2 regions of the Agrobacterium sp. 22-209-1 genome follow, and region 2 is predicted to be linked to the other one. Evidence: predicted binding sites of a transcription regulator. Region 2 holds the regulator's gene; the other holds the start of a gene.

Region 1 (9,070 bases), on a different contig from region 2:
TGAGCGGCGAGCGGGAGAAACAAATTTCCCGCCAGCCATCAGTCATATTTTACTGAAAGGGGTTCCACCAGCTCTTGCCGGTGTTCGCCACGGCCGCTTCTTTCTTGCGGCGCTTTGCCTTCTTCTGCTCCGGCTCACCGAGATCGGTCAGCTGATCCTGCGGAAGGCTGCGATATTCGGCTGGCGGATCGGTCAGGAACTTGCGCTGGGCATTCACCACGGAGCCGCCCTGCGCGTCAGCCTTGGCCTTGCGGAAGGCTTCCCATTTCTGACTTTCGGTCATCTGGCCGGCGGTGCCGTTGCCGGCGAGCAGCGGCGAGCGGTAATGCGGGTTGTTCTTGTTGGCGTCCGCCTCATCGCGCAGACGTTCACGGGTTTCTTCCGGCGATTCGACCCATTGCGGATTGTTTTCGCGGTTCGCCATGTTCTGCTGCGGCGTGGTCAGCTGTTCGGCGCGGGCCTGGGCGGGAACGACGAGGCCCGGGCGGGGGCCATATTTCAGGTTGCGCTTGCTCTGGTCACCGGTGATCGAGGTCGCGTTGCCGAGGTCGTCAACCAGCTGTTCGGCCGCCGTCTTGCCCGTACCGTAGGTCGGGCTGGTGCAGGCGCCGAGCAGCACGCCTATCGTCGTGACGCCAACAACCGTGCGAAACATGCCCAAACCCTGCGCACTACCCTGCCCAAAAGCCTTCATCATCTTCATTGAAACCCTTCCAGCCGTCCGTCCCACTTCGCCAGACATCGTCTCTCGGCAGGCGGCAGCCCGCATTGCCGTGCAAATCCGGCCATTTTCAGGCAGGTGTACCGGATGAAGAGGCAAAGCGCAATTCATCCGGTCATTTTCGTTACGAGAGTGCGGCTAGCTCACGCAGGGCCGCCGCATCGCGGGCCGAGACGTCGGGATACTCCGGATCGGACCCGACATCGGTGGTGATGCGCCAGGAGCGGGCGCATTTTGCACCTTCCGCCAGCTTCTGTTCGACCACGACCTTCGCCACTTCCGGCAAACGGAAGCCATCGGCCGGGCCTTCATCGCCCACCACCGAGATGGCGGAGGTGATGCAGATTTCGGCAAAATCCTGCCCCTTCAGCGCCGCCAGAAGATCGGCGTCGGCAATGTGGACGACAGGGGCAGCTTCCAGTGAAGAGCCGATACGCTTTTCACGGCGTTCCACTTCAAGCGCGCCAGTGACGACCGTGCGGACCTTGCGGATCTTCTCCCACTTCGCTTCAAGCGCATCGTTTTTCCATTCCGCCGGAATTTCCGGGAACTGGACGAGATGCACCGATTCCGCATCCGGATAGCGCGACAGCCACGCTTCTTCCGTCGTGAAGGGCAGCATTGGCGCGAGCCACGATACCAGGCAATCGAACAGCTTGGCGATGACGGACAGGGCCGCGCGGCGCTTCAGCGACGACGGCGCGTCGCAATACAGCGTGTCCTTGCGGATATCGAAATAGAAGGCGGAAAGCTCGACATTGGCAAAGTCGATCAGCGCGCGGGTGATCTTCTTGAATTCGAAACCGTCGTAACCTTCGCGAACGACGCCATCCAGTTCGGACAGGCGATGCAGCACCAGCTTTTCCAGTTCCGGCAGATCGTCATAAGCGATCTCCTCGCCCTCGTAATGGGCGAGCGTGCCGAGCATCCAGCGGATGGTGTTGCGCAGCTTGCGATAGGCATCGACATTTGTCTGGATGATGGCCTTGCCGAGGCGCTGGTCTTCCCAGTAATCCGTGGTCATGACCCAAAGACGCAGGATGTCGGCGCCCGACTGGCTCATGACTTCCTGCGGGGCAACGACGTTGCCGAGCGATTTCGACTGCTTGCGCCCCTGCTCGTCCATGGTGAAACCATGGGTCACAACGGCGTTATAGGGCGCACGGCCACGCGTGGCGCAGCTTTCCAGCAGCGACGAATGGAACCAGCCGCGATGCTGGTCGGAGCCTTCAAGATAGACATCCGCCGGCCATTTCATGTCCGGGCGGTCTTCCAGCGTGAAGGTGTGGGTGCAGCCGCTGTCGAACCAGACGTCGAGGATGTCCATGACCTGCTGCCATCTGGCATGGTCGTGGTCATTGCCGAGGAAACGTTCCTTGGCGCCTTCGGCAAACCAGGCATCAGCGCCTTCGGCCTCGAAGGCCTCGAGAATGCGGGCGTTGACGGCTTCGTCGACCAGAACTTCACCCTTCTCATCGGCGAAAACGGCAATCGGCACGCCCCAGCTGCGCTGGCGCGACAGAACCCAGTCAGGCCGGCCTTCGATCATGGCGCGCAGGCGGTTCTGGCCGGAGGCCGGCACGAAACGCGTCTGGTCGATGGCGTCAAGCGAACGAGAGCGCAGCGTCGTGCCGTCGCCGAGTTCCTTGTCCATATAGACGAACCATTGCGGCGTGTTGCGGAAGATGACAGGCTTCTTGGAGCGCCAGCTGTGCGGATAGCTGTGCTTCAGGCGGCCGCGCGCAAACAGGTTATTGGCAGCGATCAGCGCCTTGATGACGCGCTCATTGGCATCGCCCTTCTTGCCGTTATCGTCCATGACACGGGCAGCACCGCCTTCGGCCGACGGGCCGAAACCGGGAGCGTCTTCGGTGTAGAAACCGGCGTCATCGACCGGGAACGGGATTTTGGTATCGATCCCGCGTGCTTCAAGGGTGCGGACGCTGTTCGTCCAGGCATCAAAGTCCTCGCGGCCATGGCTTGGCGCGGTGTGCACGAAACCCGTACCGGCATCGTCGGTGACGTGATCGCCATCGAGAAGCGGAACCGGGAAATCGTAGCCAAGCGACGCCAAAGGATGGGCGCAGGTGATGGCCGCCAGTTCTTCGCTTTTCACATCGCGAACGAACTTGAAGGTCAGCTTCGCCTTGGCCGCCGCCTCATCGGCAAGCTTCCTGGCGAAGATCAGCTTTTCACCCGGCTGCGGGCCGAAATCGTTCTGCGCGCTTTCGACTTCGAACAGGCCATATTCGACCCGCGAAGAGAACGCGATGGCGCGGTTGCCGGGGATGGTCCACGGCGTCGTTGTCCAGATGACGACGGAGACGCCGGAAAGTCCGGGAGCAGCATCCTTGACCGGGAACTTCACCCAGATCATGTCGCTCTCGACATCGTGGTATTCGACTTCCGCTTCCGCCAGCGCCGTGCGCTCGACCACCGACCACATGATCGGCTTGGAGCCGCGATAGAGCTGGCCGCTCTTGGCGATCTTCAGCAACTCGCCGGCGATGCGCGCTTCGGCGTGGAAGTTCATCGTCGTATAGGGGTTTTCGAAGTCGCCTTCGATGCCGAGACGCTTGAACTCTTCCGACTGAACCTTGATCCAGCCGGCCGCGAACTCACGGCATTCCTTGCGGAATTCGTTGACCGGAACCTCGTCCTTGTTCTTGCCCCTGGCGCGGTAGGCTTCCTCGATCTTCCATTCGATCGGCAGACCGTGACAATCCCAGCCGGGCACGTAATTGGCGTCATAACCGCGCATCTGGAACGAGCGCGTGATGACGTCTTTCAGGATCTTGTTCAGCGCATGGCCGATGTGGATGTTGCCGTTGGCATAGGGCGGGCCGTCATGCAGCACGAATTTTTCGCGGCCGGCGGCGGAGGCGCGCAGCTTTTTGTAGAGGCCCATTTCCTGCCAGCGCTTGACCGTTTCCGGTTCCTTCTGCGGCAGGCCGGCGCGCATCGGAAAATCCGTCTGCGGCAGATAGAGGGTGGAGGAGTAATCCAGTTTTTCTGCGGTGTCGCTCATAATCATACCGTTGTTGCGCGCCGTGTCGGTCGCGCCGTCTCAATTTCAAAGAGGGCAAATACGGAAAGCGCCATGACCAAAGTCATGACAAGCGCCAAAATCCCGGACCTTCCGGCTCGTCAGAGCGGGCGGAAGGCCGGGCCAATAATTCGGCCAATCTGAGTTTTAAACATCAACCGGTATTGGGACATGGCCGGTTGTTTATGCGGTTTTCCGGCAAAAAGGAAGAGAAAAGCGACGGCGCTCTCGGCCGGAACAGTGCTAACCGGCCTTACCCGGTCAGAACGCGATCCTGGCGTCCAGTTCGCTGAGCGGGCGCACGCCCGATAACATCGCCCTCGCCTCTTCTTCATCGCGCCTGATCTGGGCGACGAGCGGATCAAGACCGTCAAATTTCAATTCATCGCGCAGGTGCCCGAAGAAGGAGACCGAACAGACCTCGCCATAAAGATCGCCGGAAAAATCGAAGACGAATGTTTCGAGCAGCGCCGCACCGTTTTCGGTGACGGTCGGGCGGTAACCGAAGCTCGCCACGCCATCGCGGATCGAACCGTCCGGGCGGCGGAACCGCACGGCATAAATGCCGGCCTTCAGCTCCGTTTCCGGCGCCAGCGCCATGTTGGCGGTCGGATAACCCAGCGTGCGACCGAGCTTCTGGCCGCCGATGACTTCGCTTTCCACCGTGAAGCGATAGCCGAGCAGGCCAGCGGCGCCCACCACATCGCCTTCGCACAGAAGCGAGCGGATGCGGCTGGAGGAGACGACATCCGCACCTTCGTCGCGGAAGGCATCCACCAGCGTCACGTCGAAACCGTGGCGTTTGCCGGCCGCCATCAGAAATGCCGGGCCGCCTTCGCGGCCCTTGCCGAAATGGAAATCGAATCCGGTGACGACAGCGCTGGCGTGAAGCCAGTCGACCAGAATGGACTGGACGAATTCCTCCGCCGAGCGCTGCGAAAATTCCCGGTCGAAGGGATATTCGATGACGGAGCGGAAACCGATGGCCTCGAGAATGCGCGCCTTCAGCGGCGCGGGCGTGAGGCGGAAGACCGGCGTATCGGGACGGAAGACGGAACGGGGATGCGGCTCGAAGGTCAAAACCAGCGCGGGCACGCCGCGGGCTTCCGCCAGTTCCAGGGCACGATCCAGCACAGCCCGGTGGCCGCGATGCACGCCGTCGAAATTGCCGATGGCGATGACGCCGCCGCGAAGGGCTTCCGGCAGCGGCTCCTTTTTTTCATTGCGGTGAAAGACGGTCATGGCAATCGATCCATTCCTGCGCCAGCTATTCCTTAGCCGAGACGGCTTCAAGCAAGACGGGGCATCCACCAGCCGGGAGCAGCACCCTGCCCCTTGAGATAGGCGTTGAGAAGCGCCTCGTCCGTCTGGCCGTTCAGCGTATATTCGGCGGCGTGAATGCCGCCGCTGATATAAAGAAGGTTGAGGCCGCTCGCAATCGCGCCCTTCACATCCGTCGGCATGCCGTCGCCGATGGCGAGCACGCGGTCCTTGGCGAAGGCGCCACGCACTTCCTTGGCCGCCGCAAGGCAGGCCTCATAGATCGGCGCATGCGGCTTGCCGGCAATGCGGACCTCGCCGCCGAGCTGTTCGTAATAGGCCGCCATGGCGCCGGCGCAGGGAATGATGCGCTCGCCGCGCTCCACCACAAGATCGGGGTTGGCGCAGATCATCGGTGCATTGCGGGCGATGAAGCCCTTGAGCATTTCGGTATAATCTTCCGGCGTTTCCGTCTCGTCGTCGAAAAAGCCGGTGCAGACCACGGACTGCGCTTGTGCCTCGCCAACGACGTCAACATCAAGGCCTTCCAGCAGCGGCATGTCGCGCTCGGGGCCAAGCAGGAAGACCTTTTTCGGGCCTTCCGCAATCAGTCCGCGGGTCACGTCGCCAGAGGTGATGATCCGATCATAAGCCTCATCCGGCACGCCGAGAACGCGAAGCTGGGCGATGACGCCGGGAGCGGGGCGCGGCGAATTGGTGATGAGCACCACCGTCTTGCCGGCCTTGCGCGCTTCGTGCAGCGCAACTGCCGCATCCGGAAAGGCGCTGACACCATTGTGCAGCACGCCCCAGACATCCGAAAGAATAACGTCGAACCCAGCCGTGATTTCGCCGAGAGTGAGAATGCGATGGGCCATGAGATGCTTTCCGGATGCTAGAAAAGGGTGAGCGTCACATCGCAAAGCGGGACGCCAATGGCAAGGAAAAAAGCGCCGCCAGGGCGGTCTTTGACCCGCCTGACGCAGCATGAACACAAATACCCCCTAGATACGATGCGGCCGCAACCCGCGAAAAGAATGTCGTCGCGGCGCCTGCCCGCACATGGGAAATTTCTGTCATGGAACGCTGATAACCATAAGCCATGAAATTTTTCAGACAGGGCGTTCTTGACTCCGGCAGAAGCCCTCCTTATCTCGGTTCCGCTGGCACTCGATAAACGAGAGTGCTAACACCCATCAGGCGAGTGCAAAAACTCGCGCAGTCATTTGATCGAGGGATTAGACAATGACAAGCACCAACTTCCGCCCGCTTCACGATCGCGTCGTCGTTCGTCGCGTTGAGTCCGAAGAAAAGACCAAGGGCGGCATCATCATTCCCGATACCGCCAAGGAAAAGCCGCAGGAAGGCGAAATCGTCGCCGTCGGTTCCGGCGCACGCGATGAGTCCGGCAAGGTCGTCGCTCTCGACGTCAAGGCTGGCGACCGGGTTCTGTTCGGCAAGTGGTCGGGCACCGAAGTCAAGCTCAACGGCGAAGACCTTCTGATCATGAAGGAAGCCGACATCATGGGCATCATCGGCTGATTTCGGCCAACCCATCCTTCCTTAAATTTCAAGCCGGACCCCGTCCGGCCATTCGAAACCAGGAGTTTTGAACATGGCAGCCAAAGAAGTCAAATTCGGCCGCACAGCGCGCGAAAAGATGCTTAAGGGCGTCGACATTCTTGCTGATGCAGTGAAGGTCACCCTCGGCCCGAAGGGTCGTAACGTCGTTATCGACAAGTCCTTCGGCGCTCCGCGCATCACAAAGGACGGCGTTTCCGTCGCCAAGGAAATCGAACTGGAAGACAAGTTCGAGAACATGGGCGCGCAGCTCGTTCGCGAAGTTGCCTCCAAGACCAACGACATCGCCGGTGACGGCACCACCACCGCGACCGTTCTGGCCCAGGCCATCGTTCGCGAAGGTTCCAAGGCAGTTGCTGCCGGCATGAACCCGATGGACCTGAAGCGCGGTATCGATCTGGCCGTCGCTGAAGTCGTCAAGGACCTTCAGGCCAAGGCCAAGAAGATCAACACGTCCGAAGAAGTTGCACAGGTCGGCACGATCTCTGCAAACGGCGAGCGTCAGATCGGCCTCGACATTGCTGAAGCAATGCAGAAGGTCGGCAACGAAGGCGTCATCACCGTTGAAGAAGCCAAGACCGCTGAAACCGAACTCGAAGTCGTCGAAGGCATGCAGTTCGACCGCGGCTACCTGTCGCCCTACTTCGTGACCAACCCGGAAAAGATGATTGCGGACCTCGAAGACGCATACATCCTCCTGCACGAAAAGAAGCTCTCGAACCTTCAGGCCATGCTGCCGGTTCTCGAAGCCGTCGTTCAGACCGGCAAGCCGCTCGTCATCATCGCTGAAGACGTCGAAGGCGAAGCTCTTGCAACGCTCGTCGTCAACAAGCTGCGTGGCGGCCTCAAGATCGCTGCTGTCAAGGCTCCTGGCTTCGGCGACCGCCGCAAGGCCATGCTGGAAGACATCGCCATCCTGACCGGTGGTACCGTCATCTCCGAAGACCTCGGCATCAAGCTCGAAAACGTTACTCTCGACATGCTCGGCAAGTCGAAGAAGGTTTCGATCTCCAAGGAAAACACCACCATCGTTGACGGCGCCGGCCAGAAGTCCGACATCGAAGGCCGTGTTGCCCAGATCAAGGCGCAGATCGAAGAAACCACCTCCGACTACGACCGCGAAAAGCTGCAGGAACGTCTTGCCAAGCTCGCTGGCGGCGTTGCCGTTATCCGTGTCGGCGGCTCGACGGAAGTCGAAGTGAAGGAAAAGAAGGACCGCATCGACGACGCTCTCAACGCGACGCGCGCTGCCGTTCAGGAAGGCATCGTACCGGGCGGCGGCGTTGCCCTGCTGCGTTCCTCCACGAAGATCACCGTCAAGGGTGAAAACGACGATCAGGAAGCTGGCGTCAACATCATCCGCCGCGCCCTGCAGGCTCTGGTTCGCCAGATCGCAGACAACGCGGGTGACGAAGCTTCGATCGTTGTTGGCAAGATCCTCGAGAAGAACGAAGACAACTACGGCTACAACGCCCAGACCGGCGAATATGGCGACCTGATCCAGCTCGGCATCGTTGACCCGGTCAAGGTTGTCCGCACGGCTCTGCAGAACGCAGCCTCGGTTGCTTCGCTGCTGATCACCACCGAAGCCATGATCGCCGAGCTTCCGAAGAAGGACGCTCCGATGCCGGCAATGCCGGGCGGCGGCATGGGCGGCATGGACTTCTAATCAGTCCTGTCACCGGAATTAAGAAAGGGCGGTCTTCGGATCGCCCTTTTTCTTTGCCGGTACCTACGTGATTGACGGAAGGCGGCGCAGCTTAACGGCCTCATCCTTGGGCCGTCCCCAAGGATCTAATCACATCCAATAAAATCAGTCGTTTGCAGGTTCTTGGGCCTCTCCCAAGGAGGACGTCGACGCTCTCGCGAGAGATGCGACATGGAATCAACAGGTTGCACAACTCTAAAGGCCGCAGGAGGAGAAGTTCGTGTATTGTACCGTTTTGGAACAGGCGTGATTTTATCCGGCTATTTTTTGCAGCCCTATGCAATAATGGGGCACATTCACCAGCGAATCACCACCCCATACGGGGCCGACCTCAACTCGGACCGCCTTATAAGTGCGCTGTTTAGTTGTACTTTTTCGCATGCCTCACGATTTTGAAGAAGAAATACATAATATTTTTGATTTTCTCACTGAGTGGTTGTTGTAGGTAGTGGAAAATAAACTATAAGTCACCCCCCGTAAGGGTTCCGCGCCGAGGCGGCCACGCATTGAAGGGGTTTCGATGTATGGCAAATACGCTCGACTGCGGGTGGCGGTAAGGGTTCGACCTGGCAGTGGCGCTTGAAGCGGCGGTGCTGGCACGTGTTCATGCGGGGGGCGCGATTTGTTTGAGATATCAAGACGCAACGATGCTCTGCCTGCGGCGGTAACAACCACGCCCGATCCCCGGACCCTGTCGCATTTCTTCATGTCGGAGGAGTGGAGCAGCGATCTTTCGAGCGGCGTCATCCGGCTC
Region 2 (9,070 bases):
TCAACGGGGTTTCGCTGGTCGTGCGCCGTGGCGAAGCCGTGGGTCTGCTCGGCCCGAACGGCGCCGGAAAAACCACCTGTTTTTATATGATAACGGGCCTGGTGCCCGTCGATACCGGCAAGATCGCCATCAACGGCAATGATGTCACCACCATGCCGATGTACAGGCGCGCCCGTCTCGGCGTCGGTTACCTGCCGCAGGAAGCTTCGATCTTCCGGGGATTGACGGTCGAGGAAAACATCCGCGCCGTACTGGAAGTGCATGAGCCGGACGCTGACAAGCGCAACCGCAAGCTCGATGAGCTGCTGGAAGAGTTTCATATCGCGCAACTGCGGAAATCGCCGGCCGTGGCGCTTTCGGGCGGCGAGCGGCGGCGTCTGGAGATTGCCCGCGCGCTCGCGACCGATCCGACCTTCATGCTGCTGGATGAACCCTTCGCGGGCGTCGATCCGATTTCGGTCAGCGATATCCAGAATCTGGTGCGGCACCTGACAGCGCGTGGCATCGGCGTTCTCGTGACTGACCACAATGTCCGTGAAACGCTCGGCCTCATCGACCGCGCATACATCATCCATGCCGGCGAAGTGCTGACGCATGGGCGTCCGGACGATATCGTCAACAATCCGGATGTGCGCCGCCTCTATCTCGGCAATAATTTCAGCCTTTGAGACCTGGAGCCGGACGGCGAAGCCTGTGTGCGGTTTTGCTTGAAATCCGGCTCTAATTATATGATCTATATCATGATTTAGGATTTCAGGTCGTTTCGGCTTTAAATCATCATGATCGGCACGCGAAAGATTCTTCATCGCGCCCGGCCCTGACGCTTGACCAAACAAAATAAAAAAGCAATTTTTGGGCCAAGTCCTGTCGTCTCAGTAAAATTTCTGGAAAATCAGACGATGGAGAAGCTGTAAGGGGAGTTTCGCGTCCGCCATGGCATTGTCTGCCAGCCTTTTGCTGCGTCAAAACCAGTCTCTCGTGATGACACCGCAACTGATGCAGTCCATCCAGCTGCTTCAGATGACGCATTTCGAGCTGACGCAGTTCATCGCGCAGGAGGTAGAGCGCAATCCGCTGCTGGAAATTGCGGCAAACGATGGCGATTTAAGCAGCGATACACCTGTAGACGCGGAAAGTTTTGGCGACGCCGATAGCGAAAGTTCGGAGAGATCCGCCACGGTGACGTCAGACAGTGACGACTGGTACGGCGACCGCGCCGCAAATCTCGGCGAGCAACTTGACACCAGCTTTGAAAACGTCTTTCCCGACGATGCCGAGCCCAGAAAGGCCGATGCGCCCGAACTGGCCGGCCAATGGAAATCCATGCCCGGCCAGGAGTCGGGAGAAAGTTACGATCTCGACGATTTCGTTGCGGCCAGACAGAGCCTCGGCGACCATCTCAATCAGCAACTGCCGCTCGCCATATCCGCCGCCGAGGACCGGATGATCGCCGATGCGCTGATCGGCCAGCTTGACGAGACCGGCTATATTGCGGCGGATGCCGTCGACGACGTCGCCGAACGGCTGGGGGCGGCTCCATCGGCGGTCGAACACGTTCTGAAGACGCTTCAGGGCTTCGACCCACCGGGTGTATTTTCCCGTTCCTTAAGCGAGTGTCTGTCGATCCAGCTTGCCCAGAAGGATCGGCTCGACCCGGCCATGCGGGCTTTCGTCGACAATCTGGAACTTCTGGCGAAACGCGACTTCGCCTCCTTGAAAAAAATCTGCGGCGTCGATGAGGAAGATCTCCTCGACATGCTGGCGGAAATCCGCACGCTCAATCCCCGCCCCGGCGCCGGTTACGATTCAATGGTTTCGGAGACCATCGTTCCCGATATTATCGTTCGCCCCTCCTCCACCGGCGGCTGGCTGGTGGAAATCAATCCAGAGACCCTGCCGCGCGTGCTCATCAACCAGAGTTACTTCGCCGAGGTGTCGAAACATAAGGCGCGCGCGGGCGAGGATCAGGATTTTCTGGCCGAATGCATGCAAACGGCCCATTGGCTGACCCGCAGCCTCGACCAGCGCGCCCGGACGATCATGAAGGTGGCGACGGAAATCGTTCGCCAGCAGGATGCCTTCCTCGTCTATGGTGTCGACCAGCTGCGCCCGCTGAACCTCAAGACGGTGGCCGACGCCATCAAGATGCATGAATCCACCGTCAGCCGGGTGACAACAAAAAAATACATGCTGACGCCGCGCGGGCTGTTCGAACTGAAATATTTCTTCAGCGTCTCGATCAGCGCCGTGGAAGGCGGAGACAGCCATTCGGCGGAAGCGGTGCGTCACCGCATCAAGGCCATGATCGCGCAGGAAGCCGCCGAGGCGGTTCTTTCAGACGATGATATCGTCGACAACCTGAAAAAGAGCGGCGTCGATATCGCCCGGCGCACCGTCGCCAAATATCGGGAGGCGATGAACATCCCCTCCTCCGTGCAGAGGCGTCGGGAAAAGAAGGCGTTGGCCAAGCTGGCTGTATTCTGAGCGGTAGCCACGAACAACGTTTATGGCGGTTTTTTGCCGCACCATTGACTCTTGCCACGGCAGCGGCTAGAAGCCCGCCGCACACGTCAGCAAGGTCATTTGTAACGGATTCATCTCCACCGTCCATGGGCGTAAAATTCGAATGAGGGCTTTTTAAGGTCTTCGAAACGCTTGGATGCGCGCGCGGCTTGACGTAAGCTGGTACTCGCAAATCACTACAAAAAGGAAAATTTCCATGAGTGTGCGTGTATCTGGTAAACATATGGAGATCGGTGAATCTTTCCGGCAGCGGATTGAGGACAATATAGGTCTGGCGGTTACCAAATACTTCGATGGGGGGTATTCAGGCCAGGTAACCGTGGAGAAATCCGGATCGCGTTTTGCCGCCGATTGCAAGCTGCATCTCGATACCGGCGTTGTATTGCACGCGGCGGGTCAGGCAAATGATCCGCAGGCGAGCTTCGATGCCGCCGCAGAGCGGATCGAGAAGCGCCTGCGCCGCTACAAGCGCAAGCTTAAGGACCACCATAATGGCGCCAATGGCATGTCGCAGGAAATCGCCTATACGGTGATGGATGCTGTTCCCGATGAGGACCACGAGGTTCCTGACGATTACGCACCCACCATCGTTGCGGAGAGTTCCAAACAGATTAAGACGATGTCCGTCGCCAGCGCCGTGATGGCGCTCGACATGACGGACGAACCGGTTCTGCTGTTCCGCAGCCCGGGCAAGGAATATCTCAACATCGTTTACCGGCGTCATGACGGCAATATTGGCTGGATCGACGCGGAAACGATCAAGAGCTGAACAGTCTGACAAGACGTGGGAGGCAGGGCGCGAAAGTGCAGTCTGCCTCCTGCATCGTCTCGATGGCATGAAGGAAAAAGAGAATGGCGTTGGCAGATTTGCTGCAACAAGATGCGATTATTCCCGCCCTCAAGGTGAATTCCAAAAAGCAGTTGCTTCAGGAGCTGGCCGCAAAGGCAGCCAGAATTACCGGAGTCTCGGAACGGGAAGTTTTCGACGTCATCCTCCAGCGTGAGAAACTCGGCTCCACCGGTGTGGGCCACGGTATCGCCATTCCGCATGGCAAGCTCAATAGCATCCATCAGATCACCGGCGTCTTCGCACGTCTTGAAACACCGGTCGATTTCGAAGCGCTGGACGACCAACCGGTCGACCTGGTTTTCCTGCTGCTCGCGCCCGAGGGCGCCGGCGCGGATCATCTGAAGGCCTTGTCCAGAATCGCACGCGCCCTGCGCGACCCTGAACTGGTCGCCAAACTGCGCGCTACCGATTCCGACACGGCAATCTACGCTTTCCTCAATCAGGAGCAAGCGACAGCGGCCTGATCGTGGGTTCCGCCTTAGTTTTAACGGCAATAAAAAACGCGCCCTGAAGGCGCGTTTTTTATGACGTAAGGACAGAAGCCTTACGCGTCCTTTTCATTGAGAGACGAGGTGCCCGGCTCAGAGGATGCTGCAACGTCCGCCTTCGGGCCGCCCTTGGCAACGCCGACCATCGCCGGACGCAGGACGCGATCGCCTATGGTGAAACCAGCCTGAACCACCTGCAACACGGTGTTGTTTGGAACCTTAGTGTTGGGAATCTCAAACATGGCCTGATGGAAATTCGGATCGAATTTCTGGCCCTCGGCATCGATCTTCTTCACGCCGTGGCGTTCCAGCGTCGACAGCATCGAGCGTTCGGTCATCTCGACACCTTCGATCAGACCGTTGAGACCGGCTTCGCCGTTGGTCTTTAGCTCATCGGGAATGGCTTCGAGCGCGCGGCGAAGATTATCGGAAACGGCGAGCATGTCGCGTGCGAAACCGGCCAGGGAATAGGCCTTGGCATCCTTGACATCGCGCTCGGTGCGACGGCGAAGATTGTCCATCTCGGCTGCAAGGCGAAGGAATTTATCGCGCAGATCGGCGTTCTCAGCCTTGAGCAGCTCGACCGGATCGGGTTCTGCCGTTTCGGCCTGTTCTTCACCTACCAGGGCAGGATCGACAAACTCTTCCGCGACGTCCGCGTCAGGTCCGGGCTTTTTTGTATCGTCGGTCATGACGTTCTCCAGATTTGAATATTGTTGGTTGCGCCCGATATCGAGCTTTGACGGGCAAAAATCAAGGCTTGCGGCGAAAAGCTTGCCGCATTCTCTGACCTTTGCGGGCCTGTCCTATCTTTGCTTGCGGGAAAGGCGCGCCATGATCTGCGCGGTATAATCCACCATCGGCACGATACGGGCGTAATTCAGCCGGGTCGGGCCGATAACGCCGACCGCGCCCACGACACGATTGTCCTCGTCACGATAGGGCGCGACGATCAGCGACGAACCGGACAGCGAAAACAACTTGTTTTCCGAGCCGATGAAAATCCTGACGCCTGAGCCGCTTTCCGCAAGGTTGAGGATTTCGATGAGATTTTCCTTACGCTCCAGATCGTCGAACAGCAGGCGCACCCGATCGATATCCTCTTCACCGGCGAGGCCTTCGAGCAGGTTGGAGCGACCGCGAACGATGAGACGGCCGAGCTTGCCCTCTTCATTGTCTCCCGCCCACACCGCAAGACCACGTTCCACGAGGTCCTGCGCCAATATGCCGAGTTCCGATTGCAGTTCCGCCTGCTGCGCCTGAAACTGACCGCGCAATTCATGCAGCGTCTGACCGGAGAGATGAGCATTGATGAAATTCGCAGCCTCGGTCAATTGCGACGAGGAAATACCGGCCGGCAATTCGATGATGCGGTTTTCGACCTGATTGTGGTCACCCACCAGCACGGCGAGCGCCTTGGTGGGCTCCAGCCTTATGAATTCCACATGTTTGAGGATGACATCGTTCTTGGCGGTCAGCACCAGGCCGGCGCCACGCGACATGCCGGAAAGCATGCGGCTTGCTTCCGTCAGCAACCCTTCCAGCGACTGTTCGTGACCGGCGACCGGCCCGATCTGGCGGTCGATACTAGCCCTCTCCTCGGCGGGCAGATCGCCCACCTGCATGAAGGCATCAACAAAGAAGCGCAATCCCGTCTGCGTGGGCAAACGCCCGGCGCTGATATGCGGCGAATAAATGAGGCCGAGCTCCTCGAGATCGCTCATGACATTGCGCACGGAGGCAGGCGAAAGCGACATCGGCAGAAGTCGCGACAGGCTGCGCGATCCGAGCGGTTCGCCCGTATCGAGGTAACCTTCGACGATGCGCCGGAAAATTTCCCGAGACCGTTCATCCAGCAGCGATGCCTGATCTTGTGATAGCGGTGCGGAAAAACCCATTTCGTCCGTTCTTTGTCGTTCAAACCAGCTTGCATCAATATAATGCGTTGCAACGCCGCGGCAAAATGGAAATTGGCTTTGCAAAAGCCCGGACCTCGCCTTAGAAGGCAGGGACCAACATGGAGAGTGGATCATATGCGGCCTTCAGGCAGAAAAACCGACCAGATGCGCAAGGTTTCCTTCGAACGCAATTTCTCGAAACATGCCGAAGGCTCCTGTCTCGTGAAATTCGGCGACACGCATGTGCTCGTCACCGCAAGCCTAGAAGAAAAGACGCCACCGTGGCTGCGCAACAGCGGCAAGGGCTGGGTCACCGCCGAATATGGCATGCTGCCGCGCTCCACCCATGAACGCATGAAGCGCGAGGCCGCTTCCGGCAAGCAGGGCGGACGCACACAGGAAATCCAACGCCTCATCGGCCGCTCGCTGCGAGCCGTCGTCGACCTGCAGGCGCTCGGCGAGCGCCAGATCAGCATCGACTGCGACGTCATCCAGGCCGATGGCGGCACCCGCACCGCCTCCATTACCGGCGCATGGATTGCCCTGCATGACTGCCTGAAATGGATGGAAACCCGCAACATGATCAAGGTCGAGAAAGTTCTGAAGGACCATATCGCCGCGATCTCCTGCGGCATCTTCGCCAACCAGCCGGTGATCGATCTCGACTATCTCGAAGATTCCTCGGCCGAAACCGATGCCAATTTCGTCATCACCGGCTCGGGCGGTATCGTCGAGGTTCAGGGAACGGCTGAAGGCGCGCCCTTCTCCGAGGAAGAATTCCTGACGCTGCTCGGTCTCGCCAAGGCCGGTTGCAGCGAACTGGTCGCCCTTCAGAAACAGGCGATCGCCTGAGCCGACGGGAAAGAACCATGCGCAAGCTCGATACCAGAACGATCGTTGTCGCCAGCCATAACAAGGGCAAGATCGCCGAAATCGCCGATCTGATCGGCCCTTTCGGTTTCTCCGCCAAATCTGCGGCGGAGCTGAACTTCTCAGAACCGGACGAGACGGGCACCACCTTCGAGGAAAATGCCGCCATCAAGGCGCTTGCCTCCGCGAAGGCCTCAGGCCTGCCCGCCTTGTCCGACGATTCCGGTCTTGTTATCGACGCGCTTGACGGTGCGCCGGGTGTCTATACCGCCAATTGGGCGGAGACGGCTGATGGGACGCGCGATTTCGCCATGGCGATGCAGAAGGTCGAGGATGCGCTGGCCGAGCGAGGAGCTTCGAAGCCGGAGGATCGCACCGGCCGCTTCGTCAGCGTGCTGTGTCTCGCCTGGCCGGACGGGCATGTCGAATATTTCCGTGGCGAGGTGGAAGGCACTGTTGTGTGGCCGCCGCGCGGAACGAGCGGTTTCGGTTATGATCCCATCTTTAAACCCGAGGGATATGAGACCACATTCGGCGAAATGAGCGCGGATGAGAAACATGGCTGGAAACATGGCGACGCCTTTGCATTGTCGCACCGCGCCCGCGCCTTCAAGAAATTCGTAGAAACCTGCCTGGAGGCATGAACCCGATGGTCGGGGAGCACCAACTTTCTGCCCCCGGCGCATCGCTTCTGCCGGATACGGGCGATCCCGGCTTCGGGATTTATCTGCATTGGCCCTTCTGCGCGGCCAAGTGCCCTTATTGCGACTTTAACAGCCATGTCCGCCACCGGCCGGTGGATCAGGAACGGTTTACCGCAGCTTTCCTGCGTGAAATGGAACATATGCGGACGCTGAGCGGCCCGCGCGTCGTCACCAGCATTTTCATGGGCGGTGGTACGCCCTCGCTGATGGACCCGCAGACTGTTGGCGCGCTACTGGATGGCATCTCGCGTTTCTGGCACGTGCCTGATGGTATCGAGATCACCATGGAAGCCAATCCTTCCAGCGTCGAGGCGGAACGGTTTCGCGGTTATCGAGCGGCGGGTGTCAATCGTGTCTCGCTCGGTGTGCAGGCACTGAACGACCGCGATCTGAAATTCCTCGGCCGCCTGCATGATGTCGCCGATGCCTTGAAAGCCATCCGGCTGGCGCGGGAGATTTTTCCGCGTATGTCCTTTGACCTCATCTATGCCCGCCCGAACCAGACGGTGGCCGAATGGGATGCCGAGCTGAAGGAGGCCGTCTCCTACGCCGTCGATCATCTGTCGCTCTATCAGCTGACCATCGAAGAAGGCACTCCCTTTTATGGCCTGCACAAGGCCGGCAAGCTCATCGTGCCCGACGGCGAGCATTCCGCCGTGCTTTATGAGGCGACGCAGGAAATCACCGAACGTTACGGCATGCCCGCCTATGAGGTTTCCAATCATGCCCGGCCCGGCGCCGAAAGCCGCCATAACCTGACCTACTGGCGCTATGGCGATTACGCCGGCATCGGCCCCGGTGCGCATGGACGCCTGACGCGTGGCGCTTCCAAGCTCGCAACCGCGACTGAACGCCACCCCGAAACCTGGCTCGAAACCGTCGAACGGGAAGGCCATGGCATGGTCGATCAGGAACTGCTTGGCGTCGACGAACAGGCCGACGAATTGCTGCTGATGGGGCTTCGCCTGCGCGAGGGCATCGACCTCGCCCGCTGGAGCGATCTTTCCGGCCGCGACCTTGACCCGGAAAAGGAAGAGTTTCTTCTCCAGCACGGTTTCGTGGAGAGGATCGGCAATTCCCGCCTGCGCTGCACACCATCAGGCATGCTCATTCTCGATGCCGTGGTGGCCGATCTCGCCTGCTGACGCTCGCAATGCCCTGCATAAACCATAGACAGGACGACAATAAAAAAGCGGCCCGAAGGCCGCTTCTTTTTTATGCGTTGTTTTCGTTGATCAGGCGCTTCAGCAACTCGACCTCATGGCCGAGCTTGGTGTCGCCGGAGATCAACTCCTCGATCTTGCGCACGGCGTGCAGAACCGTGGTGTGATCGCGACCGCCAAAACGGCGGCCAATCTCGGGGAAAGAACGCGGCGTCAGCATCTTGGCCAGATACATGGCGATCTGGCGCGGCTTCACGATGACGCGGGTGCGACGGTTGGACACCAACTCCTGCCGCGACACATTATAGTGCTTGGCGACGATGCGCTGAATATCCTCGATGCGCACGCGCTTTGCTTCACCCGTCCCGACAAGATGCGACAGCAGCTCATCGACCCGATCGACCGAGAGGTTCGGCTCGAAAGAACGCCGGAACATCAGCTGGTTGAAAGCGCCTTCCAGTTCGCGTCCGCTTGCTGTCACGCTTTTGGCCACATGGGTCAGAATCTCATCCGAAATCTCGAAAGACGGATCGTCCTGACGCGCAGAGCCGAGGCGACGGTTCAGCATTTCATA

The links. Region 2 encodes HrcA, which represses chaperone genes, less so after heat shock. Its sites were predicted from a motif close to GTTAGCACTCNCNNNNNGNGAGTGCTAAC; they were not measured.
Region 1: the regulator HrcA is predicted to act here: its motif matches at 6,190-6,218, upstream of groES (co-chaperone GroES).

Annotation. Positions count from the first base shown of each region.
Region 1 is NZ_JBNWCH010000002.1:182,174-191,243, reverse strand. Features, by position in the region: gene ACQZ48_RS05210 (nucleoside deaminase) at 1-3, shown strand, start outside; gene ACQZ48_RS05205 (hypothetical protein) at 50-703, opposite strand; gene ileS (isoleucine--tRNA ligase) at 846-3,749, opposite strand; gene ACQZ48_RS05195 (bifunctional riboflavin kinase/FAD synthetase) at 4,029-5,009, opposite strand; gene ACQZ48_RS05190 (TIGR01459 family HAD-type hydrolase) at 5,057-5,905, opposite strand; gene groES (co-chaperone GroES) at 6,273-6,569, shown strand; gene groL (chaperonin GroEL) at 6,643-8,277, shown strand; gene ACQZ48_RS05175 (hypothetical protein) at 8,939-9,070, shown strand, end outside.
Region 2 is NZ_JBNWCH010000014.1:57,041-66,110, forward strand. Features, by position in the region: gene lptB (LPS export ABC transporter ATP-binding protein) at 1-668, shown strand, start outside; gene rpoN (RNA polymerase factor sigma-54) at 934-2,484, shown strand; gene hpf (ribosome hibernation-promoting factor, HPF/YfiA family) at 2,720-3,292, shown strand; gene ptsN (PTS IIA-like nitrogen regulatory protein PtsN) at 3,376-3,837, shown strand; gene grpE (nucleotide exchange factor GrpE) at 3,918-4,553, opposite strand; gene hrcA (heat-inducible transcriptional repressor HrcA) at 4,668-5,759, opposite strand; gene rph (ribonuclease PH) at 5,895-6,611, shown strand; gene rdgB (RdgB/HAM1 family non-canonical purine NTP pyrophosphatase) at 6,629-7,273, shown strand; gene hemW (radical SAM family heme chaperone HemW) at 7,279-8,478, shown strand; gene dnaA (chromosomal replication initiator protein DnaA) at 8,549-9,070, opposite strand, start outside.